DNA from 3 places in the Serratia ureilytica genome. Region 3 is predicted to be linked to each of the others. Evidence: predicted binding sites of a transcription regulator. Region 3 holds the regulator's gene; each other region holds the start of a gene.

Evidence for each region. The regulator PhoB, encoded in region 3, activates phosphate uptake and scavenging genes when phosphate is short. The targets are predictions, from matches to a motif close to CTGTCATAAAACTGNCNNAT.
Region 1: a site for PhoB is predicted at 5,823-5,842, ahead of phnC (phosphonate ABC transporter ATP-binding protein). Genes of this name have one in related genera too.
Region 2: a site for PhoB is predicted at 5,620-5,639, ahead of opgB (phosphatidylglycerol--membrane-oligosaccharide glycerophosphotransferase). Genes of this name have one in related genera too.

Annotation. Positions count from the first base shown of each region.
Region 1 covers NZ_CP071320.1:3,579,243-3,589,222, reverse strand. The annotation lists gene J0X03_RS16855 (acetyltransferase) at 187-630, opposite strand; gene J0X03_RS16850 (oxygenase MpaB family protein) at 873-1,745, shown strand; gene J0X03_RS16845 (suppressor of fused domain protein) at 1,909-3,012, shown strand; gene J0X03_RS16840 (cysteine hydrolase family protein) at 3,047-3,574, shown strand; gene J0X03_RS16835 (NAD(P)-dependent oxidoreductase) at 3,607-4,482, opposite strand; gene trpS (tryptophan--tRNA ligase) at 4,773-5,780, shown strand; gene phnC (phosphonate ABC transporter ATP-binding protein) at 5,898-6,731, shown strand; gene phnD (phosphonate ABC transporter substrate-binding protein) at 6,773-7,705, shown strand; gene phnE (phosphonate ABC transporter, permease protein PhnE) at 7,784-8,647, shown strand; gene phnE (phosphonate ABC transporter, permease protein PhnE) at 8,644-9,543, shown strand; gene J0X03_RS16805 (YehS family protein) at 9,775-9,980, shown strand, end outside.
Region 2 covers NZ_CP071320.1:1,734,974-1,744,953, reverse strand. The annotation lists gene J0X03_RS08085 (SDR family NAD(P)-dependent oxidoreductase) at 1-254, opposite strand, end outside; gene J0X03_RS08080 (LLM class flavin-dependent oxidoreductase) at 267-1,289, opposite strand; TPP riboswitch at 1,439-1,541, shown strand; gene J0X03_RS08075 (TenA family protein) at 1,604-2,287, shown strand; gene J0X03_RS08070 (ABC transporter ATP-binding protein) at 2,284-3,024, shown strand; gene J0X03_RS08065 (ABC transporter permease) at 3,021-3,788, shown strand; gene J0X03_RS08060 (ABC transporter substrate-binding protein) at 3,824-4,759, shown strand; gene J0X03_RS08055 (transporter substrate-binding domain-containing protein) at 4,760-5,500, opposite strand; gene opgB (phosphatidylglycerol--membrane-oligosaccharide glycerophosphotransferase) at 5,786-8,089, shown strand; gene J0X03_RS08045 (AMP nucleosidase) at 8,229-9,692, shown strand; gene nac (nitrogen assimilation transcriptional regulator NAC) at 9,729-9,980, opposite strand, start outside.
Region 3 covers NZ_CP071320.1:4,006,361-4,016,340, forward strand. The annotation lists gene J0X03_RS18925 (HigA family addiction module antitoxin) at 1-254, shown strand, start outside; gene proY (proline-specific permease ProY) at 300-1,706, opposite strand; gene brnQ (branched-chain amino acid transport system II carrier protein) at 1,780-3,096, opposite strand; gene J0X03_RS18940 (PstS family phosphate ABC transporter substrate-binding protein) at 3,582-4,544, opposite strand; gene phoR (phosphate regulon sensor histidine kinase PhoR) at 4,559-5,875, opposite strand; gene phoB (phosphate response regulator transcription factor PhoB) at 5,900-6,589, opposite strand; gene sbcD (exonuclease subunit SbcD) at 6,805-8,037, shown strand; gene sbcC (exonuclease subunit SbcC) at 8,034-9,980, shown strand, end outside.

The sequences.
Region 1 (9,980 bases), 430 kb from region 3:
GCGGGGCACAACCCGGCGGGAAGTGACGGACGGAACCTCTGTTGCGGGTGAATACCGGGCAATCCTACCGAGGGTTGATAGTGACAGGAAGAATGTAAAATCTATTACTTATTCTGATTTGATATATTAGGCGGCGGGCGAGAGAAGGGGGAGAAAACCGGCCGCAGGGCGGCCGGCGGGGGCGGACTAGCGTTTTTCCAGCTTCATGTGCAGCAGCGGGAACGGGTTGCCCTGGCCGTCGAGCGGTGAGCGGCCGGTGATGACAAAACCGTAGTGGCGGTAGAAGCCGCTGGCCTGCGGATTTTGCTCGTTCACGTCCAGCTGCAGCTCATCGTGCAGCGTTTCCGCGTGGGTCAGCAGCGCTTTGCCCACGCCTTTGCCGCGCTGATCGGCATCGATAAACAGCATCTCCACCTTGTTGCCGTTCAGACCGATAAAGCCGCAGGGATGCCCCGGCTGCTCTTCGGCCACCCAAACGTTGACCGCCGGCAGGTAGTCGTTCAGCACCAGCGGGAACAGCTGTGCGATGTTGTCTTCGGTTAAAAAGTGGTGAGTGGCGCGCACCGAACGCAGCCAGATATCTGCCAATTGCGCGTTGTCTTCCGCCGCGCGTGCTCTGATGGTAATCATCGAACTCTCTGCTATCTAAGTTGAAGGAAAAGAAACTAGATAGAGGTTTTGTGGGGTTAGTGCCGAATTAACGTGGGTTAACGCCCTGCAAAGCGCCTCTGCAGTGGATCGAATAGGCCCGCCTGGTTGCAAGCGGTATAACAACTGTAATTCAGTAAGTTAAAGCTTTCAACCGCCGCAGGGCGCAATGAGGCGCTCGCCGCGTGATACACTGGCCGCTGAATGAGCAAGAGGGCGGCAGGATGGAAGCGGTACGCGCAGCGATAGAAAAACAGGTGCTCAGCCTGACCGGGTTGGCGCTCGGCGGCGTCGATTTTGAGAATCCGCCCGGCGATCCGGGGCTGTTCGGCCCGCAGTCGGTCATCTGGCAGGTACACCGCGATTTCACCCCGATGCTGTGCGGCGGCGTCAGCGCCTTGCTGTTGCAAATGCTGCACCCGTTGGCGCTGGCCGGCGTATGGGATCACTCCAACTTCCGCGACGATATGATTGGCCGCCTGCGCCGCACCAGCCAGTTCGTGTCGGTCACCACCTTCGGCCCGACCGCCGAGGCGGAGCGGCTGATCGCCAAAGTCAAAGCCATCCACCTGCGGGTGACCGGCGTCGGCAGCGACGGCACGCCCTATGCCGCCAGCGATCCGGCGCTGCTGACCTGGGTGCACGTGGCGGAGAGCAGCCGTTTTCTGGCCAGCCACCTGCGCTACCGCAACCCGCATCTTTCGCGCGATTTGCAGGATCAATACTATCGCGAAGCGGCGCGCGTGGCCGCCGCGCTGGGGGCGACCGCTATCCCTCAGTCCTGCGCGGAAGTAGACGACTATCTGCAGGCGATGCGGCCGCAGCTGGTCTGTGACGAACGCACCCAAGAGGTGGCGCGCATTCTGCTGAAGGCGCCGGCGCCGAGCGCGTTGGCGCGCCCGCTCGGCGGGGTGGTGATGCAGGCGGGCATCGATCTGTTGCCCGATTGGGCGCAGCGGCAGTTCGGCTTTCATCCGGGCGCGTTGCGGCGGCGGCTGGTGCGAACGGGGGCTGCAGGCCTCGGCAAAGTGCTGGGCGCGTCGATGCGCAACGGTTCCTATCAGCGCGCGGTGCGGCGCATCACTCAGGCGTCATGAGCCGCAGCCGCTATAATTAACCTTTGTTTATCTTCGTTTACGGCCGTTTTTGAGACTTTTACGGGTGATCCGGCCAGTAATGCGTTTTACACTTGAGGGCAAAGCCACATTCCATTTTTTGCGCGCAGCCGATTCTGCCGCGCCCTGACCCTATTGAGGTGATATGAACGAGTCATACGTACTTGCTGAAGTCAGCAATGAGAACCAGACGCTGGTCGCGGTGGTTCAGCAAGGGAGCAGGGCAGCCTATTTTTACATCTATCCCGCCGAAGCCTACAGCGATCGCTATCAGGTGCGCGCCTGCTGGCTGCGCAATCTGGCCGCCGCGCCGTTGCAGGAAGATCGCGCCGCGCTGGAGCAGGGGCAACCGCCGATGCTGGCGGCGGAATTTTGCCGCAACCTGGAAGGGGAAGCGCCGCTGAACCCGGAAGGGCTGATGGTGGTGTGGAGCGAAAGCGACGACGGCGCGGCCCTGTGGTATTACGGCCAACTGCTGGCGGTGATCCCCGGCTGGAGCCTGTATATCGACCATTCGGTGTGCTATTCGGCCAGCTGCATCAAGGAGAGCCCGTTGGCCTATCCGCTCGGTTCGGCCTCGACCAACACGCAATATGCGCAGGCGGAAAGCACCCGCCAGTTTTGGCGCAGCTGGCAGCGTGAAGAGGGCAATCCGTGGCCGAAGATGCAGCGCGATTTTCAGGCGCGCTATGAGCAGCATTTCGGCCCTTCGGTAAAATACTACGCCATCGATCAGGGCAAGTGGCCGCCGATGGCCATCACTCAGCACGAGCGCGACGGCATCTATTACTTCCTCACCATGGGCGTCAGCATTCGGCCGATGCCGTGGGTGGAGATCCTGTTCAACGATGAGGCTTCGCGCTATCGCCGCATGGAGATGGCGATCGCCATCGACAGCCAATACATGACCGAAGACAACGCGGTGCAGATGGCCAGCGCGCTGGCCGGTTTCGCTCACGCCCCTTGGGCGCGGCTGACCTGGATCGGCGAAGGGCATACGCTGGAGTCCGACGTGGCGCCGTTGGGCTATGAAGGCTATATTTTATCGTCGTCCTTCTACCCGCATCACGCGCACCTGACGTTGCCTCAGCAGTATGGCGACCCGGTGAACCTGTTCTGGGCCAGCCCGGTGTTTACCGCCGAGCGCCAGCTGGCGCACGCCACGCCGAACGGCGGGCACGATCTGGTGCACAGGCTGCGCGAGCAGGGCGTCGACCATATTTTCCGCCCGCGCCAGCCGGTGTGCTGACGCGACTTGTCTTGTCTTCTCTTCGGGAGCCGCCATGACCAGCGCGCTGTTGATTATCGATGTGCAGGAAGGGTTGTTTACGCCGCCGCCGGCGGATGCCGCGGGCACCGTTGCGCGCATCAACCAACTGAGCGAGCGCGCCCGCCAGGCGGGTGTGCCGGTGATCGTGATTCAGCACCATACGCCGGACGACGAACTGCCGCACGGCAGCGCCGCCTGGCAAGTGCTCGCGGCGCTGAAGGTGGCGCCGGGCGACCATCGGGTGGATAAAACCACGCCGGACTCGTTCCTGCGCACTTCGCTCGGCGCGTTACTGATCGCCAACGGCGTATCGCAGTTGGTGGTTTGCGGCTACTCCACGCCGTTTTGCATCGATACCACGGTGCGCAGCGCGGCGGCGCACGGTTATCCGGTGACGTTGGCGGCGGATGCGCATACCTGCCACGACAAATCCTATGCCGATGGTTTGCTGATCCGTACCCACCATAACGAGACGTTGTCGAATATCGACAGCTTCGGCGTGCCGATCCGCGCCGTGCCCGCGGCGGACATCGTGTTCTGAGTACGGAAAACGGGGGCCAACGCCCCCGTTCGTTATTTCAGGCCCGCTCGTCGCGCCGCTACCTTGGCCAGCGCCGCCCAGTCCAGATCCGCATCCCCCTGCGCCATCGCGTCGAGGAAATTGTCTTTCAGCACCCCGGCGAACGGCATCGGCGTATGGCTGTCGGCGCCGGCGGCCAGCGCCAGCCCGACGTCCTTCAGCCCCAGCGCCAAGCGGAATCCGGCGGGTGAATACTTCTCGGCGGCGATCAGCGCGCCATAGCCCTGATAGGCCGGGGCGGCGAAGACGGTACCGCTCAGCATCTGCAGGTAGTCGGCGCCGGAAACGCCGTAGTTGCGCACCAGCGCGCTGCCTTCCGCCATCGCTTCAATGGCGCTGGCCAGGGTAAAGTTGGTGGCGATTTTGACCACGTTGGCCTGCGCCGGGTCGGCGCCGAAGTGCCAGGTTTTCTGGCCGAGGGCATCGAACAGCGGCTGCGCTTGCTTCAGTAGCTCGCTATCGCCGGCCGCCAGAATATTCAGCTTGCCGGCGGCGGCCACGTCGACCCGTCCCAGCACCGGCGCGGCGAGATAGCCGATGCCGTGTTCCGCATGCAGCGCCGTCAAACGCTGGGCGAGTTCGACCGAGATGGTTGCCATGTTGATATGCAGCGCGCCCGGTTTCATCCGTTGCAGCAACCCGCTGTCAACCACCACCTGTTGCGTGGCGGCATCGTCGGCCAGCATGGTGATCAGCACGTCGGCATCGGCCAGCTGCTCCGGCCGTTCGGCCTGCTGCGCGCCGGCACTCACCAGCGGCTGCGCCGCCTGCGGCGAGCGGTTCCATACCGTTAAGGTGAAGCCCGCCTGCAACAGGTTGGCCGCCATGGCGCTGCCCATCCTACCCAGTCCGGCAAATCCGATCTTCATCATGCGCTCCTTTTTCAGGTTGAAGGTTTTACCCTAGCGCGCCGGGCCAGGAACGCAAATGCCGGAGTGTAACGCCGTCTTACGCGCCGGCGGCGGGCTATTGACGCGCTGCCGCTGCGGGTATACCTTGATGGCATGAATATATCGATGCACTCCACCCACAATCAGTCATGGTGGCGCCTCTTCTGAGGCGGCACGAGTATTCACATCTCTTTTTAATGCCGCCGGTTTGGCGGCATTATTTTTTGTGGCGTTGATCCGGCGGTCTACAGACCTTCAGGAGCACTGTCATGAGCTACACCATTCTTACCGGCGATCGCGCCACCGGCCCACTGCATTTAGGTCACTTCGTCGGCTCGCTGCGCCAACGCGTCGAACTGCAGCACCAGCATAACCAAACGGTGATGGTGGCGGATCTGCAGGGCCTGACCGACAACGGCAACAACCCGCAAAAAATCAGCGCCAACGTGCTCAACGTCGTGGCCGACTATCTGGCGGTCGGCATCGATCCGCATAAGACCACGATCTGCCTGCAGTCGGCGCTGCCGGCGTTGGCCGAGTTGACGATGTACTACCTTAATCTGGTCAGCGTGGCGCGGCTGGAACGCAACCCGACGGTGAAAAACGAAATCGCCGAGAAGGATTTCGCCCGCAGCCTGCCGGCCGGTTTTCTGATCTATCCGGTCAGCCAGGCGGCGGACATCACCGCCTTTGGCGCCACCCACGTGCCGGTCGGCGAGGATCAGCTGCCGATGCTGGAGCAAACCAATGAGATCGTGCGGCGTTTCAACCACATCGTCGGCCAACCGATATTAACGGAGTGCCAGCCGCTGTTGAGCAACGTCGGGCGTCTGCCGGGGCTGGACGGGCAGGGCAAGATGTCGAAATCGCGCGGCAACGCCATCCAGCTTGGCGCCGGCGCCGACGAGGTGCATAAGGCGGTGATGAGTATGTTCACCGACCCCGGCCATCTCAACGTCAGCGATCCCGGCCGGGTGGAGGGCAACATGGTGTTCACCTACCTGGACGCCTTCTGCGAAGACGCCGCGCTGGTGGCGGATCTGAAGGCGCACTATCGGCGCGGCGGGTTGGGGGACGTGAAAATCAAACGGCTGCTGGAGGATTGCCTGCAGAGCCTGCTTGAGCCGATCCGCACCCGCCGCGCCGAGTTCATCGCCGATAAAGGCGAGCTGACGCGCATCCTGCAGCACGGCACCCGCCGCGCGCATCAGGTCAGCCAGCAGACGCTGCAGCAGGTCAAGGCGGCGCTGGGGCTGGACTTCTTTAGCCTGGAATGATGCGTACGCCGGGGCGGCACGCGTCACGCCCCGGCCATAAAACCATCATCCCACTGTCATAAACTTATCCGTTAATAGGTGCCCATAATGATTAGCCACTGAAACCAGAGAAATCATATGGCTCAGGCACTGTTAAAATTGGCGCAGCACGACTTTCCAGGGCAGCACGTCGCCGCATCCCGCAAAGTGTTATCGGTCAAGGGGCTCGGCAAAGCTTACAAAGCGCAGCAGCGCGTGCTGGATGACATCAATTTCGATCTGCACGCCGGTGAATTCGTGGCGGTGATCGGCCGCTCCGGCGCAGGCAAGTCCACGCTGCTGCATACCCTCAACGGCACCATTCCTTCCAGCTGCGGCGAGATGCTGCACTTCGAAGACGATGGCGTGGCGCAGGATATCGCCCAGCTTGCCGGCCGCCAGATGCGCCAATGGCGCGCGCGCTGCGGCATGATCTTCCAGGACTTCTGCCTGGTGCCGCGGCTGGACGTGATGACCAACGTGCTGCTGGGGCGCCTGAGCCACACCTCCACCCTGAAATCCTTCTTCAAACTGTTCGATGACGCCGACCGCGCTCGCGCCATCGAGCTGTTGCAGTGGCTCAACATGCTGCCGCACGCGCTGCAGCGCGCCGAGCACCTCTCCGGCGGCCAGATGCAGCGCGTCGCCATCTGCCGCGCGCTGATGCAAAACCCGCAAATCCTGCTGGCCGATGAGCCGGTGGCGTCGCTCGATCCGAAAAACACCCGCCGCATCATGGACGCGCTGCAGAAAATCAGCGAAGACGGCATCGCGGTGATGGTGAACCTGCACTCGGTCGAACTGGTGAAAGAGTATTGCTCGCGGGTGATCGGCATCGCCCACGGGAAGATCGTGTTTGACGGGCATCCTTCGCAACTGAACGAACGGATCCTGCACCAGCTGTATGGCGAGGAAGCCAATCAGATCCATTGAAGCACTTTTGACCTTTACCCTTTACACACAAGGCACACCTAATGAAAAAAGTATTGAGTCTGACCACCCTGATGGCCGGCGCGATGATGGTATTTAATGCTGCCGCAGCGGATGCGCCGAAAGAGCTGAACCTGGGCATTCTCGGCGGCCAGAACGCCACCCAGCAGATCGGCGATAACCAGTGCGTGAAGCAGTTCCTGGATAAAGAGTTGAACGTCGATACCAAGCTGCGCAACTCGTCCGACTATTCCGGCGTGATCCAGGGCCTGCTGGGCGGCAAGATTGACCTGGTGCTCAGCATGTCGCCGTCGTCGTTCGCTTCGGTTTACATCAAGGATCCGAAAGCGGTGGACATCGTCGGCATCGCGGTTGACGACGTCGACCAGTCGCGCGGCTACCACTCGGTGGTGGTGGTGAAGGCCGGCAGCCCGTACCAGAAACTGGAAGACCTGAAGGGCAAGGCCATCGGCTTCGCCGATCCGGATTCCACCTCCGGCTTCCTGATCCCGAACCAGGCGTTTAAAAAGCTGTTCGGCGGCACGGTCGACAACAAATACAACAACACCTTCTCCAGCGTCACCTTCTCCGGCGGCCACGAGCAGGACATCCTCGGCGTGCTGAACGGCCAGTTCGAAGGCGCGGTGACCTGGGCGTCGATGATCGGCGACTACAACACCGGCTACACCAGCGGCGCGTTCACCCGCATGATCCGCATGGATCACCCGGACCTGATGAAGCAGATCCGCATCATCTGGCAGTCGCCGCTGATCCCGAACGGCCCGATCCTGGTGAGCAACTCGCTGCCGGCCGACTTCAAGGCCAAAGTGGTCACCGCCATCAAGAAGCTGGATAAAGACGATCACGCGTGCTTTATCAAAGCGATGGGCGGCAAACAGCACATCGGCGACACCACCCTGGCGGAATACCAGACCATCATCGATATGAAGCGCGAGCTGACCAAAGGCGACCGTTGATTCCCGGCTGCCTCGGCCGCCCGAATGAAGGGGTTCAGCATGCTGAACCCCTTGTTCCATAACGATGGAAGACCTGTTTTGAATACCGATTTCGCACACTATTACCAACGGATCCGCAGCAAGCAAAAGCGCGAAGCGCTGCTGTGGTCGCTCGGGCTGGTGGTGCTGTACCTGGGCGCCGGCAACCTCGCCGAGTTCAACCTGCACACCGTCTGGGTGTCTATTCCGCACTTCTTCGACTACCTGGCCGAAACCGTGCCGACGCTGCACTGGCACCTGCTGTTCGCCGATGGGCGTACCGAAGGCTCGCTGGCCTACTGGGGCTATCGCCTGAACATTCAGCTGCCGCTGATCTGGGAGACCCTGCAGCTGGCGCTGGCGGCGACCATTTTCTCGGTGCTGGTGGCGACCGTGCTGGCATTTCTGGCGGCCGGCAATACCTATACTCCGGCCTCGGTGCGGCTCGCGATCCGCACGCTGGTGGCGTTCTTGCGCACCATGCCGGAGCTGGCGTGGGCGGTGATGTTCGTAATGGCGTTCGGCATCGGCGCCATTCCCGGCTTCCTGGCGCTGGCGCTGCACACCATCGGCAGCCTGACCAAGCTGTTCTACGAATCGATCGAAACCGCCTCCAACAAACCGGTGCGCGGGCTGGCGGCCTGCGGCGCCACGCCGCTGCAGCGCATGCGCTTCGGCCTGTGGCCGCAGGTGAAGCCGGTGTTTCTCTCCTACAGCTTCATGCGGCTGGAGATTAACTTCCGCCAGTCGACCATTTTGGGGCTGGTGGGGGCGGGCGGCATCGGCCAGGAGCTGATGACCAACATTAAACTCGACCGTTACGATCAGGTCAGCATGACGCTGCTGCTGATCATCGTGGTGGTTTCCGTGCTCGACTACGTGTCGGGCGAGCTGCGCAAGCGCGTGGTGGAGGGGGCAAAATGACAGCGGGCACTCCGGCATCGGCGGAAACGCTGCGCCAGTTGAAACAGCAGCATCCGGCGATCTTCGCGCAGCAGGGGCGCTACCTGCGCACCGTCGGCCTGATCGCCTTGGCGATCGTGCTGTACTACGTGTTCTTCTTCCTGGTCTTCGGCATTAGCTGGCCGCAGTTTATCAACGGCTGCCAGCAGCTGGGGCGCTATTTCCTGCGCATGTTCGTCTGGCATGACTTCGCCAACTGGCCGTTCATGTACTACTTCCAGCAGATCGGCATCACCATCGCCATCGTGTTCGCCGGCACCATCACCGCGTCGCTGATCGCGCTGCCGCTGTCGTTCTTCGCCGCGCGCAACGTGATGTCGACGCCGCTGCTGCGGCCAATTTCGGTGCTGGTGCGCCGCTTACTGGACGTGCTGCGCGGCATCGACATGGCGATCTGGGGGCTGATCTTCGTGCGCGCCGTCGGCATGGGGCCGCTCGCCGGGGTGTTGGCTATCGTGATGCAGGACGTCGGGCTGCTGGGTAAACTGTACGCCGAAGGCCATGAGGCGGTGGACAAGTCCCCCAGCCGCGGCCTGACGGCGGTGGGCGCCAACGGGTTGCAGAAGCACCGTTACGGCATCTTCACCCAGTCGTTCCCCACCTTCCTGGCGCTCAGCCTGTACCAGATCGAGTCCAACACCCGCTCAGCGGCGGTGCTGGGCTTCGTCGGCGCCGGCGGCATCGGCCTGGTGTATGCGGAGAATATGCGGCTGTGGAACTGGGACGTAGTGATGTTCATCACGCTGATCCTGGTGGTGGTGGTGATGATCATGGACAAGGTCTCGTCGATGCTGCGCAACAAGTACATCATCGGCGAAGATATCCCGCTGTATCAGCAAAAAAGCCAAATCGATTGAGAAACCCCTTGCCGATCCCTATACTGCCGCACATTCAAGGTGTGCGGCCATACCCGTCATACTTGGAGCTGCCTCTTTGTTGGCTGCATTTGCGCGCCCCGGTCACATAGTTAACTATGCTCCGGGGGCTTACAAATTTGCCGCCGCGATGCAACTCCAATTATTTTGGGTATGGGGCATTTTTTTACAATGCGCACGTCCCCGTTAGACAAGTAAAGGCAATGCAATCCCATGATGAACAACGACGTGCTGCGCAGCGTGCGCTATATGCTGAGCATTAACAACGCCAAAATGGTCGAGATTATCAAACTGGACGATTTCGAGGTGGCGGTGTCGGCGATGGACGCTTACGTGATCAAAGAAGGCGAGCCGGGCTACGAGAAGTGCCCTGACGAAGTGATGGCGCACTTCCTTAACGGCCTGGTGTTCTTCAAGCG
Region 2 (9,980 bases), 2.3 Mb from region 3:
AACATGCCGGCGTTGTGGATCACCGCGTCCGGACGGCCGAGGCGATTGACCTGCTCGGCAAGCTGCCGAGTCTGCTGCACATCGGACAAATCGCCGATCGCCGCCTGTGCACCGCGATCCAGCAGATCGCGCACCGCGTCCAGACGGCCGGGTGCGCGCGCATGCAGAATCACCTGATGCCCTTCGTCCAACAGCGTTTGCGCGGCGGCGCGGCCCAGCCCGTCCACCGAACCGGTAATGAAAATGCGTGACATGCCATCCTCCGTTTAGCGCCAGCCGAGCGCCGGCGCGACATGGGTTAAAATCGATTCGATCACGTGGGCGTTGTAATCCACGCCCAGCTGGTTAGGCACGGTCAGCAGCAGCGTATCTGCTTCGGCGATGGCCTCGTCCTGCGCCAGCTGCTCGATCAACACGTCCGGCTCGGCGGCATAGCTGCGGCCGAAGATCGCCCGGGTCTGCGCGTCGATATATCCGAGCTGATCGCCCTCCTTGCCACCGCCGCCGAAGTAGTTGCGATCCCGCTGATCCACCAGCGCGAAGATGCTGCGGCTCACGGAAACCCGTGGCTCATGCGCGTGGCCGGCCTCTTGCCAGGCGGCGCGGTAGGCGCGGATCTGCTTGGCCTGCTGGATGTGGAAGGGTTCGCCGGTCTCGTCGTTCTTGAGCGTCGAGCTTTGCAGGTGCATGCCGAGCTTCGCCGCCCAGACGGCGGTGGCGTTCGAACCGGCGCCCCACCAGATGCGATCGCGCAGCCCGGCGGAAAACGGCTCTGGCCGCAGCAGCCCGGGCGGATTCGGGAACATCGGCTGCGGATTGGGTTCGGCGAACCCTTCGCCGCGCAGCGCTTCCAGGAACACTTCGGTATGGCGGCGGGCCATGTCCGCGTCGGTCTCGCCGTCGGCCGGGGCATAGCCAAAATAGCGCCAGCCGTCGATCACCTGTTCCGGCGAGCCACGGCTGATGCCGAGCTGCAGCCGCCCGCCGGCGATCAGATCCGCCGCGCCAGCGTCTTCCACCATGTACAGCGGATTTTCATAACGCATGTCGATCACGCCGGTGCCGATCTCGATGCGTTGGGTTTTGGCGCCAATGGCGGCCAACAGCGGGAACGGCGACCCCAGCTGGCGTGCGAAGTGGTGCACGCGAAAATAGGCGCCGTCCGCCCCCAGATCTTCGGCGGCGACCGCCAAATCGATGGACTGCAGCAGCGCATCCGCCGCGGAACGGGTACCGGACTGGGCGGAAGGCGTCCAGTGGCCAAACGAGAGAAAACCAATCTTTTTCATCGGGCATCGTCCTCAAAGGCAAAACATGGGCCTACAGTGACAAAAATCGCGCGCTTTGCGCCAGCAAAATCGCCCCCGATCGCACTAAACGAACCGATTGCCGCCGCGCCGCCCGGCGATTGTAATCAAAAAACAAATGTCGTATAACAGGCAGCTCCGAGGGGTGTCCTGTTACGGGCTGAGATGGCGCAAGCCGAACCCTTTGAACCTGATCTGGGTCATGCCAGCGAAGGGACGGTTAGGCAACCGCGCGATCACCCGTTGCCTGTTCATACCTCAGCGTGCCCGGATCTCCACTGACTCAAGGAGGTCCCATGTCCATCACCACCCTGTTCGAAAGCGGTCTTTACGGCCGGCTGCGCCAACAGGCCGGCAGCCACTGGCAAAATTACGTCGATCACCCGTTTCTGCAGCAGCTGGCCGCCGGCACCCTGCCTGAACGCGCTTTTCGCCGCTACCTGACGCAGGACTATCTGTTCCTGCTGCACTTCGCCCGCGCCTACGCGCTGCTGGTCAGCAAGCTGCGCACCCTGCCGGAGATGCGCGCCGCCACCGCCTCGCTCAACGGCATCGTCGCCGAACTGCCGCTGCACGTGGCCTACTGCGCCGAATGGGGGCTGAACGAAGCGCAGATCGCCGCCCAGCCGGAGGCGGCGGAAACCATGAACTACACTCGCTACGTGCTGGACATCGGCCATGCCGGCGACGCCCTCGATCTGCTGGCCGGCCTGCTGCCCTGCGTGGCCGGTTATGCCGAAATCGGCCTGCGGCTGCTGCACGATCCCGCCACCCAAATGGAGGGCAATCCTTACGCCTCCTGGATCCGCAACTACGGCGACGAGGGCTATCTGGCCGGCGTGCACGCCGCCATCGAACTGCTGGAAACCGTCGGCCACCAGCGCGGCGCACAAAGCCGCTTTACCGAGCTGGCGCAGATTTTCACCACCGCCACTCAGCTGGAAGCGGCATTTTGGCAAATGGGGCTGAACGCCTCATGACCTCCCCGCGCCTCCCGCCCGGCATCCAGGTGCGGGATCTCACTCTGCGCTTCGGTCAACAGACGATCTTTGAGCGGCTGAGCTTCGACATCGCCGGCGGCAGCTTCGTCTCCCTGCTCGGCGCCAGCGGCGCCGGCAAAACCAGCCTGCTGAAGATCATCGCCGGGCTGGCGCAGGCCAGCTCGGGCACGGTGAGCGGCAGCGACGGCCTGCCGATCGCCGGGCGCATCGCCTACATGGGGCAAAAAGACCTGCTCTATCCGTGGCTGAGCGTCGAAGACAATGTCGCCCTCGGCTCGCGGCTGCGCGGCGAAGCGCCGGATCGGGCGTGGACGGCGCACCTGCTCGAGCGCGTAGGCCTGGCCGCGCATAGCCGCAGCCTGCCCGCCGCGCTGTCCGGCGGCATGCGCCAGCGCGCCGCCATCGCCCGCACGCTCTACGAACGCCAGCCAATCGTGCTGATGGACGAACCCTTTTCCGCGCTGGACGCCATTACCCGCGCCGAGATCCAGAGCCTGGCCGCCGAGCTGCTGGCGCAAAACACCGTGCTGCTGATCACCCACGATCCGATGGAGGCTTGCCGCCTGAGCCACCGGCTGCTGGTGCTGTCGCCTTGGCCGCTGGGCCTCGACGATACCCACCGCATCAGCGGGCAACCGCCGCGCGCGCCGGATGACGCCGACCTGCTGAAAAGCCAGGCCGAGCTGCTGCTGCAAATGGTGAGGGCAGCGCAATGAATATCGCCAAAGAGCGCGGCTTCACCCGTCTGCGGCGTGGGTTGACGGTCTTCATCGGCCTGCTGCTGCTGTGGTGGCTGGCGGCGCAAAGCGGCATTCCGGCCTTTCTGCTGCCCACGCCGGGCGCGGTGGCGCAGGCGCTGTGGGACGGACGCGGCTATCTCGCCTGGCACACGCTGGTCACGGCTTCGGAGATCGTCAGCGGGCTGGTGCTGGGCGTGTTGCTCGGCGCGGCGCTGGCGCTGTGCATGATCTTCTCGCCGCGCCTGCAGCGCTGGCTGATGCCGCTGGTGCTCACCAGCCAGGCGATACCGGTGTTCGCCCTGGCCCCATTGCTGGTGCTGTGGTTCGGCTTCGGCATGAGCGCCAAAGTGGCGATGGCGGTGCTGGTGATCTTCTTCCCGGTGGTGTCGGCCTTTTTCGACGGGCTGCGCCGGGTCAACAACGACTATCTCGATCTGGCGCGCACGATGCGCGCTTCGCGTTGGGCGCAGCTGCGGCACGTGCGGCTGATGGCGGCGCTGCCGGCCTTCGGCTCCGGCCTGCGCATGGCCGCCGCCGTCGCGCCGATCGGCGCCATTATCGGCGAATGGGTCGGCTCGGCCGAAGGGCTGGGCTACGTGATGCTGAACGCCAACGCGCGCATGCAGACCGACGTCTGCTTCGCCGCGCTGTTTATTTTGGTGCTGATGACCGTGCTGCTGTGGGCTGCGGTGGATGCGCTGCTGCGGCGCCTGATCGCCTGGGCGCCGGAAAACGACTGATGATTGCAACCATAACCAGGGATAAAGGAACGACCATGATCAAACAAACCGTTTGCGGGCTGCTGCTCGGCGCCGCCATCACCGGCCAGGCCGGCGCGGCCGAAAAGCTGACGCTGGTGCTCGACTGGTACATCAACCCCGATCACGCGCCGATTATGGTGGCCGAGCAGATCGGCGCCTTCAAGGCCGAAGGGCTGGACGTTAAGATCGTGCCGCCGTCCGATCCGGCGCTGCCGCCGCGGCTGGTGGCCGCCAAACAGGCCGACCTCGCCATCACCTATCAGCCGCAGCTGCATTTCTTCGCCGATCAGGGCCTGCCGCTGATGCGCGTCGGCACGCTGATCAACACGCCGCTGAATACGGTGATCGCGCTGGATAAAAACATCACGTCGCCGGCGGATCTCAAGGGCAAAACGGTGGGTTACTCCGTCAGCGGCATCGAACAGGCGACGCTGGCCACCATGGTCGAACACGAGCACCTCAAGCCGCAGGACATCAAGCTCATCAACGTCAACTTCCAGCTGACCAGCGCCCTGCTGGCGGGCCAGGTCGATGCGGTGATCGGCGGCTACCGCAACATCGAAGCGCTGGAGCTGAAGCTGCGGGGCAAGACGCCGGTGGTGTTCAACGTCGAAGATTACGGCGTGCCTGCCTACGACGAGCTGATCATCGTCGCCCACCGCGATGCGGTGAACGAGCCGAAAATTCGCAAGTTCCTCGCCGCGCTGAAGAAAGGCAGCGACTACCTGCATGCGCACCCGCAGGACACCTGGCTGGCGTTCGCCAAGGCGCACCCGGAGCTGAATACCGAGCTGAACAAACAGGCGTGGCAAGCCAGCCTGCCGCTGTTCGCACGCGATCCGGCCAAGCTGGATCGCGCACGCTACCAGGCTTACGAACAGTTCCTGTTCGACAACAAGCTGATCAAGAAAATCACCCCGGTGGAACAGTACGCGGTGGAGCTGGACTGATCACACCGAGGCGGCCGGCGGCGCCACCGTCACCTCGCCCTGGCCGCTGCGCTGCAAGGCCGCCTTCACCAGCCCGTTGGCCTTGCAGCGTTCGATAAACGCGTTCACGTAGGCGGCGCCCTGCGTTTTTTGCCGCGGCACCGCCATCGCCTGGCGAATGGCGGTGAAATGCCCGTCCAGCACTCGGTAGCCGGGATGGGCGGCCGCGGCGGCCAGCAGCGGTTGACGCACGCCGGCCGCCGCCTCCAGCCCGCGTTCGAAAAACAGCGCGATCGCCTCGGCGGAAGTTGCCGCCCGCACCAGCTGCGCCTGCTGCAGCGTGCGCGACAAAAACAGATCGTACGCAGCGCCCTGGCCGACCGCAATGCGTACCTCCGGCCTGTCGAGCTGCGCCACCTCAAAGTAAGGCGCGTCGTTCGCCACCAGGTAAGTCCCCTCAATGATCACGTAGGGTTCGCTGAAGGCAATTTGCGCCGCGCGCACCGGCTCGATGGCCATAAACGCCAGGTTCCAGGCGCCGCTGTCCAGGTCGGCGAACACCTTGCCGGCCGCGTCATAGGTCACCAGCTCCAGCGCCACGTCCAGTTCGCGAGCCAGCGCGGCGGCCAGCTCCACCGAAGCGCCTTGCGGTTTACCGCCGGGCCCGGCCTGCGCCAGCACCGGATTGCCGAGATTGATCGCCGCGCGCAACACGCCTTGCGGGGCCAGATCGTCGAGTACCGCTGCGGAAATCGTCTGCATACTTCCTCCTGAATGGCTGATGGACGCGCCGTCGTGGCGCTCATTAAGCGTAGAGCGAAACCTCCGACCAGCAAGATTTCGCCGCCGCGGCCGCCGCCGACGTGATTAACGTCACACTATTGTCATAAAAATGTACAATAGCCGCCGACCGTCGGCCGGAGCGGGACATCGCGCGTTGTTCCGCCGCCGACAATAGGCTATACCCTTCACTTTTCGCGCCGCGGCACGGTCGGCGGCGCAGACCAGGGCAGCAACGTTTTTTTCCAATCAGACAAGGTTTGGCGGATGGTTCTCGCAGTCGTTTCGTTTGTTCTTTTTTTGGCGTCGATCTTGATTTATCGCACCCGGGCCGCCGCCAACCGCTGGTGGTTCGCCATTCTGCTGACGCTGCTCGGCAGCTATCTGGTGCTGAACGTCATTCTGATCGCCAGCAACTACTTCACCGGCGACGGCATCACCGATGCGGTGATCTACACCGTCACCAGCAGCCTCAAAGGCGCGGGCATCAGCAAATACGTGCTGCCGTTCATCGGCCTGCTGGCGGCGCTGGGGCTTATCTTCGCGGTGCTGGCCCGCAGCCTGCTGCGCCGCAAGGCCAAAGGCAGCAGCGTGGCCTACAGCCTCGTCGCCGTGCTGCTGGCGCTGTTCTCGGTCGGCACCACCCCGGCGTTTCAGGACATCTCGCTGCTGGTCAAGAGCCAGATCGTCGGCGATACCGCCGATTTCACCACCTACTACAAGGCGCCGAAAAAGACCGTGCAGGGCAAACGGCCGAACCTGGTGTACATCTATGCCGAGAGCCTGGAGCGCACCTACTTCGATACCGAGCTGTTTCCCGGCCTGGCCGACGAGCTGAACGCCCTGCGCGCAGACAGCATCGATTTCAGCAACACCCAGCAATTGCCGGGCACCGGCTACACCATCGCCGGCATGGTCGCCTCACAGTGCGGCATTCCGCTGTTCGCGCCCTTCGACGGCAACGCCTCCAGCGCGGTCTCCACCTTCTACCCGGAGAACGTCTGCCTGGGCGACGTGCTGAAGGCCGCCGGCTACAGCAACTCTTTCTATCAGGGCGCCGAGCTGGCGTTCGCCGGCAAAGACACCTTCCTGAAATCCCACGGCTTCGACCACGTTTACGGTTTCAAAGAGCTGCGCGAACAGGTCGCCGATCCGAGCTACAAAAACGACTGGGGCTGGTACGACGACAGCGTGCTGGACGTGGTGTACGGCAAGTTCGTCGAGCTGTCCAAACAGCGCCAGCCGTTCTCGCTGTTTACCCTGACCGTCGATACCCATCACCCGGACGGTTTTATCTCCGCCGGCTGCAGCAAGAAAAGCTACGCCTGGCAGAACAAGGAAAACCGCTCGCTGAGCGCGGTGGCCTGCAGCCAGCAACACATCGCCGCGCTGATCGACAAAATCAAACGCTCGCCCTATTTCAGCAACACCGTGATCGTGGTGTCCTCCGATCATCTGGCGATGAACAACACCGCCTACGACATCCTGACCAAACAGAAGCGCCGCAACCTGTTCTTTATCATCGACGGCACCCGGCCGCAGGCGGAGCAGCGCAACGAGAAACGCAGCACGCTGGATAACGGCGCCACGGTGCTGGACGTGATGGGCGGTGACAACTATATCGGCCTCGGCCGCAGCAGCCTGTCGGCGCCGTCGCTGTCTACGGTGTTCCTGAATATCGAAGAGAAAATCAACGGCTGGAAACCGGCGGTGATCAATCAGTGGGGCCTGCCGAACCGCATCAGCGACTACAGCGTGGACACGCGCCAGCGCAGCTTCAGCTTCTCCGGCGTCACCTACAAGGTGCCGTTCATTCTGCGGGTGGGCGACAACCGCATCGAACCGATGTTCAACGTCTACCTCTCCACCCCGCTGCGCAAGCAGCTGGCCGGGCTGGGGGCGGGGGAGAAATTCGTCTGGGTCGATAAATGCTACGAGATCGGCCGGGTCTGGGCGCCGCAGCTGGCGCTGAGCACCGACATCTGCGTGGCCTCCGGCACCCTGGCCTCGCCGCCGCAGATCGTGCGGGCCAGCGGCGAGCGCTTTCGTGGCAAGGTGAACTTTACCGGCCCGGCGGCGGACAGCGTCGCCGATTACCAAAACGCCGTCGCCCGCCTGCAGGTGGACGACGCGGCGATGAAGTACCGGGCGGACGCCATCGAGTTCATGCTGCCCGGCATGCCGGAACAGGTGAAAGCCATTACCGGCGTCTCCGCCGTCGAGGAGTGGGGCCGCTGGTCCGACGCCAACCTGGCGCCGGCGGTCGACATCGATTATGTCGATCCGCTGCCGAAAAGCTTCGATCTGGTGCTGCGCGCCCGCGCCTACGGCAACAACGTCGGCGAACCGATTTCGGTGCGCGTCGGCGACGAAGAGCGCTTCGTGTCGCTCGGCGAGCAGGACAGCACCGTCACCCTGCGTTTCGACAACCCGCGTGGCGCGCAGAAGATCAGCATTACCCCGCCGGCACCGACCGAGCCGAAAGAGAGCGCCAGCGGCGGCTTCACGCCGAAGAAGCTGGGCATCGGCCTGGTATCGCTGAAGGTCGAAGCGGCCGCTCCCGCCTCCTGATCCCCCCGCCTTCACGGGCGCGGTAATTTCTTTGCCGTGCCCGTCATTTCGACCAAGCTTTTACGCCCTGCTTCGGCTAACCTGTGACGGTGAAACGCCGCCAATCCCGCCCCAGAGCCGGGACATCGAAGGAGAAAGTATGAGCTATGCCCCACCTCGCAGCGGCCTCAGCGCCGATCAGGCACTCGATCAACTGGAAGCCTTGTATGACGCCGCGGTAGACGCGCTGCGGCAGGCGGTCAGTGACTTTATCAGCCACGGCACCCTGCCGGACCCGCAGGCGCGCGCCGCCGGGCTGTTCGTGTATCCCGAGCTGCGCGTCAGCTGGGACGGGCAGCAGTCCGGCCCGAACAAAACCCGCGCCTTCGGCCGCTTTACCCATCCCGGCAGCTACAGCACCACCGTGACCCGGCCGCAGCTGTTCCGCCACTATCTGGCCGAACAGCTGGCGATGCTGGAACACGACTACGCCGCCCATATCGAAGTGGCGCCGTCGCAGCAGGAGATCCCGTTCCCTTATGTGATCGACGGCTCCAGCCTGGCACTCGATCGCTCAATGAGCGCCGGTATCGCGCAGCATTTCCCCACCACCGAGCTGGCGCAGATCGGTGACGAGACCGCCGACGGCCTGTATCACACCACCGACAACCATTTCCCGCTGTCGCATTTCGATGCGCTGCGCGCGGATTTCTCGCTGGCGCGTCTGCGGCACTACACCGGCACCCCGGTGGAGCATTTCCAGCCGTTCGTGCTGTTCACCAACTACACCCGCTATGTGGACGAGTTCGTGCGCTGGGCCTGCGCGCAGATCGCCGATCCGGCCAGCCCGTACATCGCGCTCTCCAGCGCCGGCGGCACCTACATCACGCCGGAAACCAGCGCGCCCGAACAGGCGGTGTCCGATCTGGCGTGGAAAAACCACCAGATGCCGGCCTATCACCTGATCTCGCGCACCGGCCAAGGGATCACGCTGATCAACATCGGCGTCGGCCCGTCCAACGCCAAAACCATCTGCGATCACCTGGCGGTGCTGCGCCCGAGCGCCTGGCTGATGATCGGCCACTGCGGCGGCCTGCGCGAAAGCCAGAAGATCGGCGATTACGTGCTGGCCCACGCCTATCTGCGCGACGATCACGTGCTGGATGCGGTGCTGCCGCCGGATATCCCGATCCCGAGCATCGCCGAGGTGCAGCGCGCCCTGTACGACGCCACCAAGATGGTCAGCGGCATGCCCGGTGAAGAGGTCAAACAGCGTTTGCGCACCGGCACCGTGGTCACCACCGACGATCGCAACTGGGAGCTGCGTTACTCCGCTTCGGCGCGCCGCTTCAACCTCAGCCGCGCGGTGGCGGTCGACATGGAGAGCGCCACCATCGCCGCTCAGGGTTACCGCTTCCGGGTGCCGTACGGCACGCTGCTGTGCGTCTCCGACAAACCGCTGCACGGTGAAATAAAACTGCCGGGCCAGGCCAACCGCTTCTATGAAGGGGCAATCTCAGAACACCTGCAGATCGGCATCTGCGCCATCGATCTGTTGCGCGCCGAGGGCGATCGCCTGCACTCACGCAAGCTGCGCACCTTCAACGAACCGCCGTTCCGATAACGGTGCTCAGGCCCGCTGCGGCGGGCCGTTTTTTCCTCAACGCACCAGCGCCAGCGCGCGCTTCTCCTGGCTGCGGCCACCGGCGATCGACAGCAGCAGGTCTTTCACCAGCAGCGCCGGGGCGGACAGCGACTGTTGGCCCGACATGCACAGCGACAGCGGCACCGACATCGTCGGCGCATTGATGCGCGCCATCCAGGCCTTGGCCGGGCCGATCATCGCGCGCGCCACCGACTCCGGCAATACGGTCGCCCCCAACCCGCCGGCGATCGCGGCGCTCAGCGCACC
Region 3 (9,980 bases):
AGTTGATCAAAGAAACCATGGAAACGCTGAATCTCAGCGCGCGCGCGCTGGCCAAAGCATTGGACGTCGCGCCGTCTACGGTTCAACGCCTGATCAGCGGTAAATCCGATATCTCGCCGGAAATGGCCATCCGCCTGTCCATCGTAATAGGCAGTTCCGAACAGGTCTGGATGGGAATGCAAGATGCTTACGATCTGTGGCAGGCCAGGCAGTCCATCGACGTTTCCAAACTGCGCAAGCTGGACTTCGCTTGACGCCTGCCCCTAAAAAAACACCGGCCTCAGCCGGTGTTTTTCCATTTAGTCTTGCTGCGTCGCCAGCAGCGCGCGTTTTTTCTGGCGGTTGACCTTGAACCAGTACCCCGCCAGCAGCAACACCACCCAGACCAGGCCGGCGTACAGCGAGACGCGCGTGGTCGGGAAGTAGCCGATCAGGCCGATGATGAATACCAGGAACACGATCGCCACCACCGAGGTGAACACCCCGCCGCGCAGCGGGAACGCCAGCTGCTTCACCTGCTCTTTGCTCAGGCTGCGGCGGAAGGCGATTTGGGAGAACAGGATCATGATCCACACCCACACGGTGGCGAAGGTCGCCAGGGACGCGATCACCAGGAACACGCTCTCCGGCATGATGTAGTTGAGGTATACCGCCAGCAGCAGCGCCAGCATCATCACCACCACCGTCACCCAGGGAATGCCGCGCTTCGACACCTTGCTGAACATTTTCGGCGCGTGGCCCTGCTCGGCCATGCCGTGCAGCATGCGGCCGACGCCGAACACGTCGCTGTTGATCGCCGACAGCGACGCGGTGATCACCACGAAGTTGAGAATGCCCGCCGCCACGGTGATGCCCATATGCTGGAAGGTCAGCACGAACGGGCTGCCGTTGGTGCCCACCTGGTTCCACGGGTAGATAGACATAATGACGAACAGCGTGCCGACGTAGAACACCAGAATGCGCCACGGCACCGAGTTGATGGCTTTGGGAATCGATTTTTTCGGATCTTTGGCTTCGCCGGCGGTGATGCCGATGATTTCAATGCCGCCGTAAGCGAACATCACCAACTGCAGCGACAGGATCATGCCGATAAAGCCGTTGCTGAAGAAGCCGCCGTTCGACCACAGGTTATGAATGCCGGTCGGTTGCCCGCCGTTGCCGATACCCCAGATGATGATGCCGATACCGGCCGCGATCATGATGATGATGGTGGCGACCTTGAAGAACGAGAACCAGAACTCCAGCTCGCCGAATACCTTGACGCTCATCAGGTTGATGGCGCCGATGATCAGCACCACGCTCAGCACCCAGATCCAGTGCGGCACTTCCGGGAACCAGACCCCCATATAGATGCCGAAAGCGGTCACGTCGGCGATAGCGACGATCAGGATTTCAAAGCAGTAAGTCCAGCCGGTGATGTAACCCGCCATCGGGCCGAGGTAGTCCTGCGCGTAGCGGGAAAACGAGCTGGCCTGCGGGTTGTTGACCGACATCTCCCCCAGTGCGCGCATGATGATGAAGGCCACGATGCCGCCGATCAGGTAAGCCAGCAGCACGCTCGGGCCAGCCATTTTGATGGCGTCCGCCGAGCCGTAGAACAAGCCGGTGCCGATGGCCGACCCCAACGCCATAAAGCGGATATGACGCGTGCTGAGGCCGCGTTTCAGCTTATTGTCGGGGACAGTGGTGGGTGACTGTTGTTGCATGAAAATGACCCATAGTTTTAAACGTAAAAAAGCCACGGACATGTCCGTGGCCCTGGATTAAGCCGGGGGATTATCAGTGCGCGGTCACTTGGGAACGCGTGCACACCCGATCATAAATCGCGACCAGCGCCAGCATCAGCAGCGAAGGCGGCAACCATGCCAACCCCTGCTCCGCCAGCGGCAGGTGAGTGGTCCAGGCCGGCAGCAGCTGCTGGAAACTGGAGGCTTTCACCGCGTCAAGGATACCAAACAACAGGCTGACAAGCATCACCGGCGCGATGATGCGTGGCGCGCTGTGCCACCAACGCAGGGTGAAGCTCAGCACCACCAGCACGATGCACGGCGGATAAATCGCGGTCAGCACCGGAATGGAGATCTGAATCAGGTGGCTCAGGCCGAGGTTGGACACCACCATCGAGAACAGGCCCAGGATAAATACCAGCGTCTTGTACGAGAACGGCAGGTATTGCGCGAAGAACTCGGCGCAGGCGCAGGTCAGGCCGACCGCGGTCACCATACAGGCGATGAAGATCAGCGCCGCCAGGAAGAAGCTGCCGAGGCCGCCAAAGGTGTTCTGAACGTAAGCGTGCAGGATCACCGCGCCGTTGGTGGCGTCCGGCACCAGCGCGCCGCTGCCGGAACCCAGTTTGAACAGGCTCAGGTACACCAGCGTCAGGCCCACGCCGGCGATCAAACCGGCCAGAATGGTGTAGCGGGTCAACAAACCGGCGTCTTTCACGCCGCGCGAACGCGCCGCGTTGACGATAACGATGCCGAACACCAGCGCGCCCAGCGTATCCATGGTCAGATAGCCGTTAACGAAGCCGGAGGAGAAAGGCACGCTCTGATAAGCCGTCGTCGCCGGAATCGGCGCGCCGGCAGGCCACAGCAGCGCGGCGATGCCCAGTACGGCCAGCGCGACGATCTTCAGCGGCGCCAGCACATGGCCGACGGTATCGAGCAGGCGGCCCGGATACAGAGAGATGCCGATCACCAGCGCGAAGTACACCAGGCTATAGATGAACAGCGGCATGGCCCCGTCGCCGGTCAGCGGGGCGATGCCCACTTCGAAGGACACGGTGGCGGTACGCGGCGTCGCGAACAGCGGGCCTACGGCCAGGTAGCAGACGGTCGCCAGCAGCAAGCCGGCGCCGCGGCCGATTGGCGAACTGAGGGCGTCGATGCCGCCGCCGACGCGTGCCAGCGCGATGACGGTGATGACCGGCAGGCCCACGGCGGTGATCAGGAAGCCCAGCGCCGCAGTCCAGACGTGTTCACCGGACTGCAAACCGACCATCGGCGGGAAGATGATGTTCCCGGCCCCGACGAATAAGGCAAAGGTCATAAAGCCCAGTGCCAGGATATCTTTTGACGTTAAACGATGACTCATACGATGTCGTGTTGCCTGTTCAAATGAAAAAAAGGGTCCGATAGCGTGGTGGCGTGACGCCCCACCCGGTTGCCGGCATGCCCGATCGTCGCCGCGCCAAATAAGCACCCTAAACGCAGTCGATCCGGCGTTTATGTCCCTATTCGAAAGTGGCCGCTCATAAAGATGGGCAAAATTTTAGGAGTTATAAAAATGGAGGTTTAATCCGACAACGAAGGCTAAGGTAAACGTTTATAGCGCTTCAAGGCAAGACGCACGGCGAAAAGCAGAGCTATCGACCATATAAACTTTTGCCACCAGTCGATCATATTGGTTATCAATAAATATACACTACATGATTTGTATCATTTTTGAACAATGAATTCACAAAACGTGAAGCATATATCGCTTTACCGCTCGAAATCGCCAATGAAAAGCCGATTTTCGCGTGGTATGAGCTTCGTTTCGCCATAAAAAAAGGTGAAAATTGCGCCGTTTTTTGTCGCTTATTGCGCCATGGCCGGCGCGAGCAGTGGCAACCCCAGCGCCTGACGGGTCTTCTGCAGGGTGGCCGGCGGTAGCGGCAGATAGCCGTCGTGGTTGACCAGGCTCTGGCCTGGTGTCGACAGCACGCGATCGAGGAACGCGGCGGTCAGCGGCTCCAGCGGTTGATGGGGGGCTTTGTTGATGTAGATATACAGATAGCGCGACAGCGGGTAGCGATCGTTGCGCACGTTGGCGGCGGTAGGCGCGACATAGTCCTCTCCCGACTCCGCCAATGGCAGCAGCCGCACGCCGCTGGCGCGAAAGCCAATGCTGGCGTAGCCGATGCCGTTGAGCGAACCGGCCACCGCCTGCACCACCGAGGCCGAGCCGGGCAGCTCATTGACGCGCGGCATAAAATCGCCGCCGCACAGCGCGCGCAGTTTGAAATAGCCGTAGGTGCCGGACGCCGAGTTGCGGCCGAAACGCTGCAGCGAACGCGTCGCCCAGTCGCCACTCAGCCCCAGCTCGCCCCAGCGCGTCAGCGGTTTGCTTTCGCCGCAGCGCCGGGTGGCGGAGAAAATGCGGTCGAGCTGCTGCAGATTGAGGCCGCGCAGCGGATTATCCTGATGCACCAATACCACCAGCGCATCCACCGCTACCGGCACCGCCAGCGGCGCATAGCCGTAACGGTGTTCGAATGCCGAGATCTCGGCCGCCTTCATCGGCCGGCTCATCGGGCCGAGCTGCGCGGCGCCCGCCGCCAAGGCGGTCGGCGCGGTCGACGAGCCGGCGGCCTGGATCTGCAGGTTAACGTTGGGGTAATGCTGGCTGAAATCCTGCGCCCACAGCGCCATCAGATTCGCCAGCGTGTCGGAACCGACGCTGGACAGGTTGCCCGCCAACATGCCGTCAGGCTGCGCCAGCGCGCCGCGTCCGGCCAGCAGCGCCAGGCAAAGCAACAGCCCTCGGGTTATTCGGGTCATACCGGTGTCTCGCGTTAATTTTTCACCGCATTCTCTGATAAAGCGGCGGGAACAATCAACCGATTGGGCAAGGTAAAGATAAAGCGGGTGCCGATCCCCGGTTCGCTGAGGATCTCCAGCCGCGCGTCGTGATGGCTGAGCGCGTGCTTGACGATCGCCAGCCCCAGCCCGCTGCCGCCGGTCTGGCGCGAGCGAGCCTTGTCGACGCGGTAAAAACGCTCGGTCAGGCGCGGCAGGTGTTCGGCGGCGATGCCCGGCCCGTTGTCGCTGACCTGGAACTGCGCGCCATGCGCCGTCTGTTGCCAGCTCACTTCGATATGGGTGCCCTTTGGCGTGTGGTTGACCGCGTTGTACACCAGGTTAGACACCGCGCTGCGCAACTGGTCTTCATTGCCGAACACGTTGAGCTGTTCGTTCACCCGGAAGGTGATCTCATGATTGCCGCCGCTCAGCGATTGCGCCTCGCGCTGCAACACCCGCAGCATCAGCGGGATATCCACCCGCTCGTTCATGTCGACATTGGGCGCCGCCTCGATGCGCGACAGCGTCAGCAGTTGCTTGACCAACCCGTCCATCCGGCGGGTCTGCTCTTGCATGGTGCTGAGCGCCTTGCTGCGCAGCGAACCGTCCTGCTCTTCGTCGCCCATCATCTCCAGGTAGCCCTGCAGCACCGTCAGCGGCGTGCGCAGCTCATGGCTGACGTTGGCGAAGAAGTTGCGCCGCGCGCCCTCCAGCTGGCGCATCTGGGTGACGTCGCGCGCCACCATCAGCAACTGCCCTTCGGAATACGGCATCACGCGGAATTCGACGTAGTGTTCGTTGTTCAACTGCAGCGTCAGCGGACGCGAAAACTCCTGCTGTTGCAGATAGTGGCTGAATTCCGGATAACGCAGCAGGTTAAGGATGTGCTGGCCGTTGTCTTCCGGCCAGCGGAAGCCGAGCAGATGCTGCGCCAGCCCGTTGCACCAGAAGATGTTGCCCTCGACGGTGGTCATCACCACCGCGTCAGGCAGCGATTCGGCCCCGCTGCGAAAACGCTTGATAAGCAGCGCCAGCTCGCGCCGGCGGCGGCGGTTGCGCTGCTGCATCTGATACAGGCCATAAAACAGCGGCTCCCAGCTCCAGCGGCCGGGCGGCGGCGTCATGCTGCGGTCGATCCACAGCCAATGGGAGAGTTTGAGCTGGTTGTAGAAATTCCACACCAGCGCAGCCAGCGCGGAGGCCAGCAGGAACCAAGGCAGATAACCGAAAATCAGCCCCAGCAGTAAGGCGGGCAAACAAAAAAGAGCCAGCTCCAGAGCCAGCCTCTTCCACGACAGACGTTCTAACACGGCATATTCTCCAGCGCGGCGCGATCAGTAGCGCGTTGAGAACCGGTAGCCGGTGCCCCGAACGGTTTGAACCATTTTATCATGCCCACTGGTTTCTAACGCCTTGCGGAGCCGACGGATATGCACGTCAACGGTACGGTCTTCCACATAAACGTTAGTGCCCCAGACGTGATTAAGCAACTGCTCACGGCTATAAACCCGCTCCGGGTGGGTCATAAAGAAGTGCAACAGCTTGAACTCGGTCGGCCCCATGTCCAGCGCCTGATCGTTCGCCATCACGCGGTGGGAGGACGGGTCCAGGCTCAGCCCTTGCATTTCAATCACCTCCTCCACCGCCATCGGTGAAATGCGGCGCATGACCGCCTTGATGCGCGCCACCAGCTCCTTGGGCGAGAACGGCTTGGTGATGTAATCATCCGCCCCCACTTCCAGGCCGCGTACCCGGTCTTCTTCTTCGCCGCGCGCGGTCAACATCATCACCGGGATATCGCGGGTCAGCGCTTCGCGCTTCATATGTTTGATAAACTGAATGCCGGAACCCCCGGGCAACATCCAGTCAAGCAACACCAAATCAGGGAACGGCTCAGACAGACGCGTCACGGCGCTGTCATAATCCTCGGCTTCCAACGGTTGGTAACCATTTTGTTCCAACACAAAGCACACCATCTCACGGATCGGCGCTTCGTCTTCCACCACCAGTATGCGTCTTGCCATCGTCAATCCTGCCAATGTGTTAGCGACTTTTCGGGCGCCATTATGCGTCAGTTTTGTGACACTTTTATGAAAAAAACCGGCTGTTATAGGCAGTAAGCATAGCGATTATTTCCTGCAGTAAAGAAAAATCATCCGGTTGTCATCATCATTGCGCCGGGACAGCCGCCGCCGCGGCCTTTATAATCATCGCCATTATCTTTGCATCCGGGAGTGTCATGCGCCTGATCCACACCTCTGACTGGCACCTTGGCCAGTACTTTTTCACCAAAAGCCGCGCCGCCGAGCACCAGGCTTTTCTGAACTGGCTGATCGAACAGATCGAACAGCAACAGGTGGATGCGCTGATCGTCGCCGGGGATCTGTTCGATACCGGCTCACCGCCCAGCTATGCCCGCGAACTGTACAACCGCTTCGTGGTGGAACTGCAGCGCACCGGCTGCCAGTTGGTGGTGCTGGGCGGCAACCACGACTCGGTGGCGACGCTGAACGAATCGCGGGAGCTGCTCTCCTGCCTGAACACCACGGTGATCGCCAGCGCGCAGGGCGCCCCGGAACAGCAGATCGTGGTGCTGAACCGGCGCGACGGCCAGCCGGGCGCGGTGCTGTGCGCCATTCCGTTCCTGCGGCCGCGCGATCTGCTCACCAGCCGCGCCGGCGAATCCGGCGCACAGAAACAGCAGGCGCTACAGGAAGCCATCGCCGAACATTATCAGACGCTGTATCAGGCGGCCTGCGAGCGCCGCAACCAGCTGGGCTTGCCGCTGCCGATCGTCGCCACCGGCCACCTGACCACCGTCGGCGTCACCACCTCCGACTCGGTGCGCGACATCTATATCGGCACCCTCGACGCCTTCCCGGCACAGGCCTTCCCGCCCGCCGATTACATCGCGCTCGGCCACATTCACCGCGCGCAGAACGTCGCCAAGTCGGAACATATTCGCTATAGCGGCTCGCCGATCCCGCTCAGCTTCGATGAACTGGGCAAAGCCAAAAGCGTCTTCCTGGTCGATTTCGCCGACGGCGCCCTGCAGCAGGTAGACGCTTTAACGATCCCGCAGTTCCAGCCCATGCAGCTGATCAAAGGCGATCTGGCCGAGATCGAACGGCAGCTGCAACAATTTGCCGACTATGCCGGCGAGCTGCCGGTGTGGCTGGATATCGAAGTGGCGACGCAGGACTACCTCAGCGATATCCAACGCCGCATCCAGCTGATGGCGGATGAGCTGCCGGTGGAAGTGGTGCTGCTGCGGCGCAGCAAAGAGCAACGCCGCCAGGCGATCGCGCAGCAGGACAAAGAAACGCTGAACGAGCTGAGCGTCAACGAGGTGTTCGAACGGCGCCTGGCGCAGGAGGCCGACATGCCCGAAGCGCGCCAACGGCGGATGCGCCAGATGTTCCGCCAGGTGGTCGATGCAGTGCAGCACAACGCAGAGGAGACCAACCCATGAAGATCCTCAGCCTGCGGTTAAAAAACCTCAATTCGCTGCAGGGCGAATGGAAAATTGACTTCACCGCCGAGCCGTTCGCCAGCAACGGCCTGTTCGCCATTACCGGCCCGACCGGCGCAGGCAAAACCACCCTGCTGGACGCCATCTGCCTGGCGCTGTACCACCAGACGCCGCGCCTCAACGTCACGCCGAGCCAGAATGAACTGATGACCCGCCACACCGCCGAATCGCTGGCGGAGGTCGAATTCGAGGTCAAGGGCGTCGGCTATCGCGCCTTCTGGAGCCAGCGCCGCGCCAAAAATGCGCCGGACGGCAATTTGCAGGCGCCGAAGGTCGAACTGGCGCGCCGCGAGGACGGCAAGATCCTGGCGGATAAGGTGCGCGACAAGCTGGAGATCACCGCTGCCATCACCGGGCTGGACTTCGGCCGCTTCACCAAATCGATGATGCTGTCTCAGGGGCAGTTCGCCGCGTTCCTCAACGCCGACGCCAACGATCGCGCCGAGCTGTTGGAAGAGCTGACCGGCACCGAAATCTACGGGCGGCTGTCCGAACAGGTGTTCGAGTCGCACAAGCTGGCCAAAACCGACCTGGATGGGTTGCACCAGCGCGCCAGCGGCATCGAGCTGCTGAACGACGAGCAGCGCCACTCCTTGAGCGAACAGCTGACGGCGCTGAGCGCGCAGGAAATCACCCTCGGCGAGCAAACCCAGCAACAGCAACAGGCGCTGAGCTGGCTGCAGCAATGGCAACGCCTCCGGCAACAGCAAAGCGAGGGTCAGCTGCGGCTGGAAACCGCCCAGCGCGAGCAGGCCGAGGCCGCCCCGCAGCTGCAGCGGCTGGCGCTCAGCGAACCGGCCGAGAAATTGCGGCCGCTGCGCGGCGAACGCGATCGCTGCCGCGCCGAGCTGCAAACGATACAACAGCAGGCAGCTCAGCTGACGCAGCAACAGGAACAACACTCGGCTCAGTTGGCGCCGCTGCAGCAGGCGGTGGAGAAAACCCGCCAGGCGCAGCAAACCCATGCCGAGCATATGCGGCAACAGCAACAGCTGATCGACGAGCAGGTCGCCCCGCTCGATCACCAAATAGCCCAACTGCTATCGACCCAGGCCGAGCGGCGACAGGCCGGCGATGCCGCCGCGCAGCAGTGCGCTAAACAACAGACCGCGCTGGAGCAACTCACCGTCCAACGCCACCAACTGACGACGCAGGCCGCACAGCATCAGCAGCAACTGAGCGCGCTGAGCGAAGCGCTGGCCGTTCAACAGCAACAGCAGCAGGCACTGGAGGCGAAAACGCCGCTGGCCCCGCTGCGCCAGCGCCTGAGCGCCCTGGCAGACCTGCGCCCAACGCGCCAGCAGCTGTTTACTCTGACATCCCTTCACCGTCAGACTCGCGAGCGTCTGGCCCGGCAACAGGCGGAGCATGCCGAGCGGCAAACGCAGCTCGCCGGGTTGCAACAACAGCTGGAGAACGCGCGTCAGCAATTCAAACAGCACAAGGCGCAGCTGCAGGAAGTGGAGCGGATCTACGAACTGGAAAAACGCATCGTCAGTCTGGAGGCGGAGCGCGCCCTGCTGCAGAACGGTGCCCCCTGCCCGCTGTGCGGTTCCACCAGCCATCCGGCGGTAGAGCAGTATCAGGCGGTGCAGCCTTCGGCCACGGAACAGCGTTTGGTCGAGATGCGTACCCTCGCCGAGAAACTGCAAACCCAGGGCACCGAGCTGCGTACCCGCTGCGAAGGCCTGCAGGAACAACAACAGCGCCAACAGCAAACCATCGCGCAGGATGAACAGCAGCTGGCTGCCCAACAGCAGCAGTGGCGGCAGCTCAGCGCACCGCTGGCGTTCGACTTTACGTTGGCGGATGGCGAGCAACTCAGCGCCTGGCTGAACGGCTGCGACGACGAAGAGCGGTGCGGGCAACAGGCGCTGCAGCAG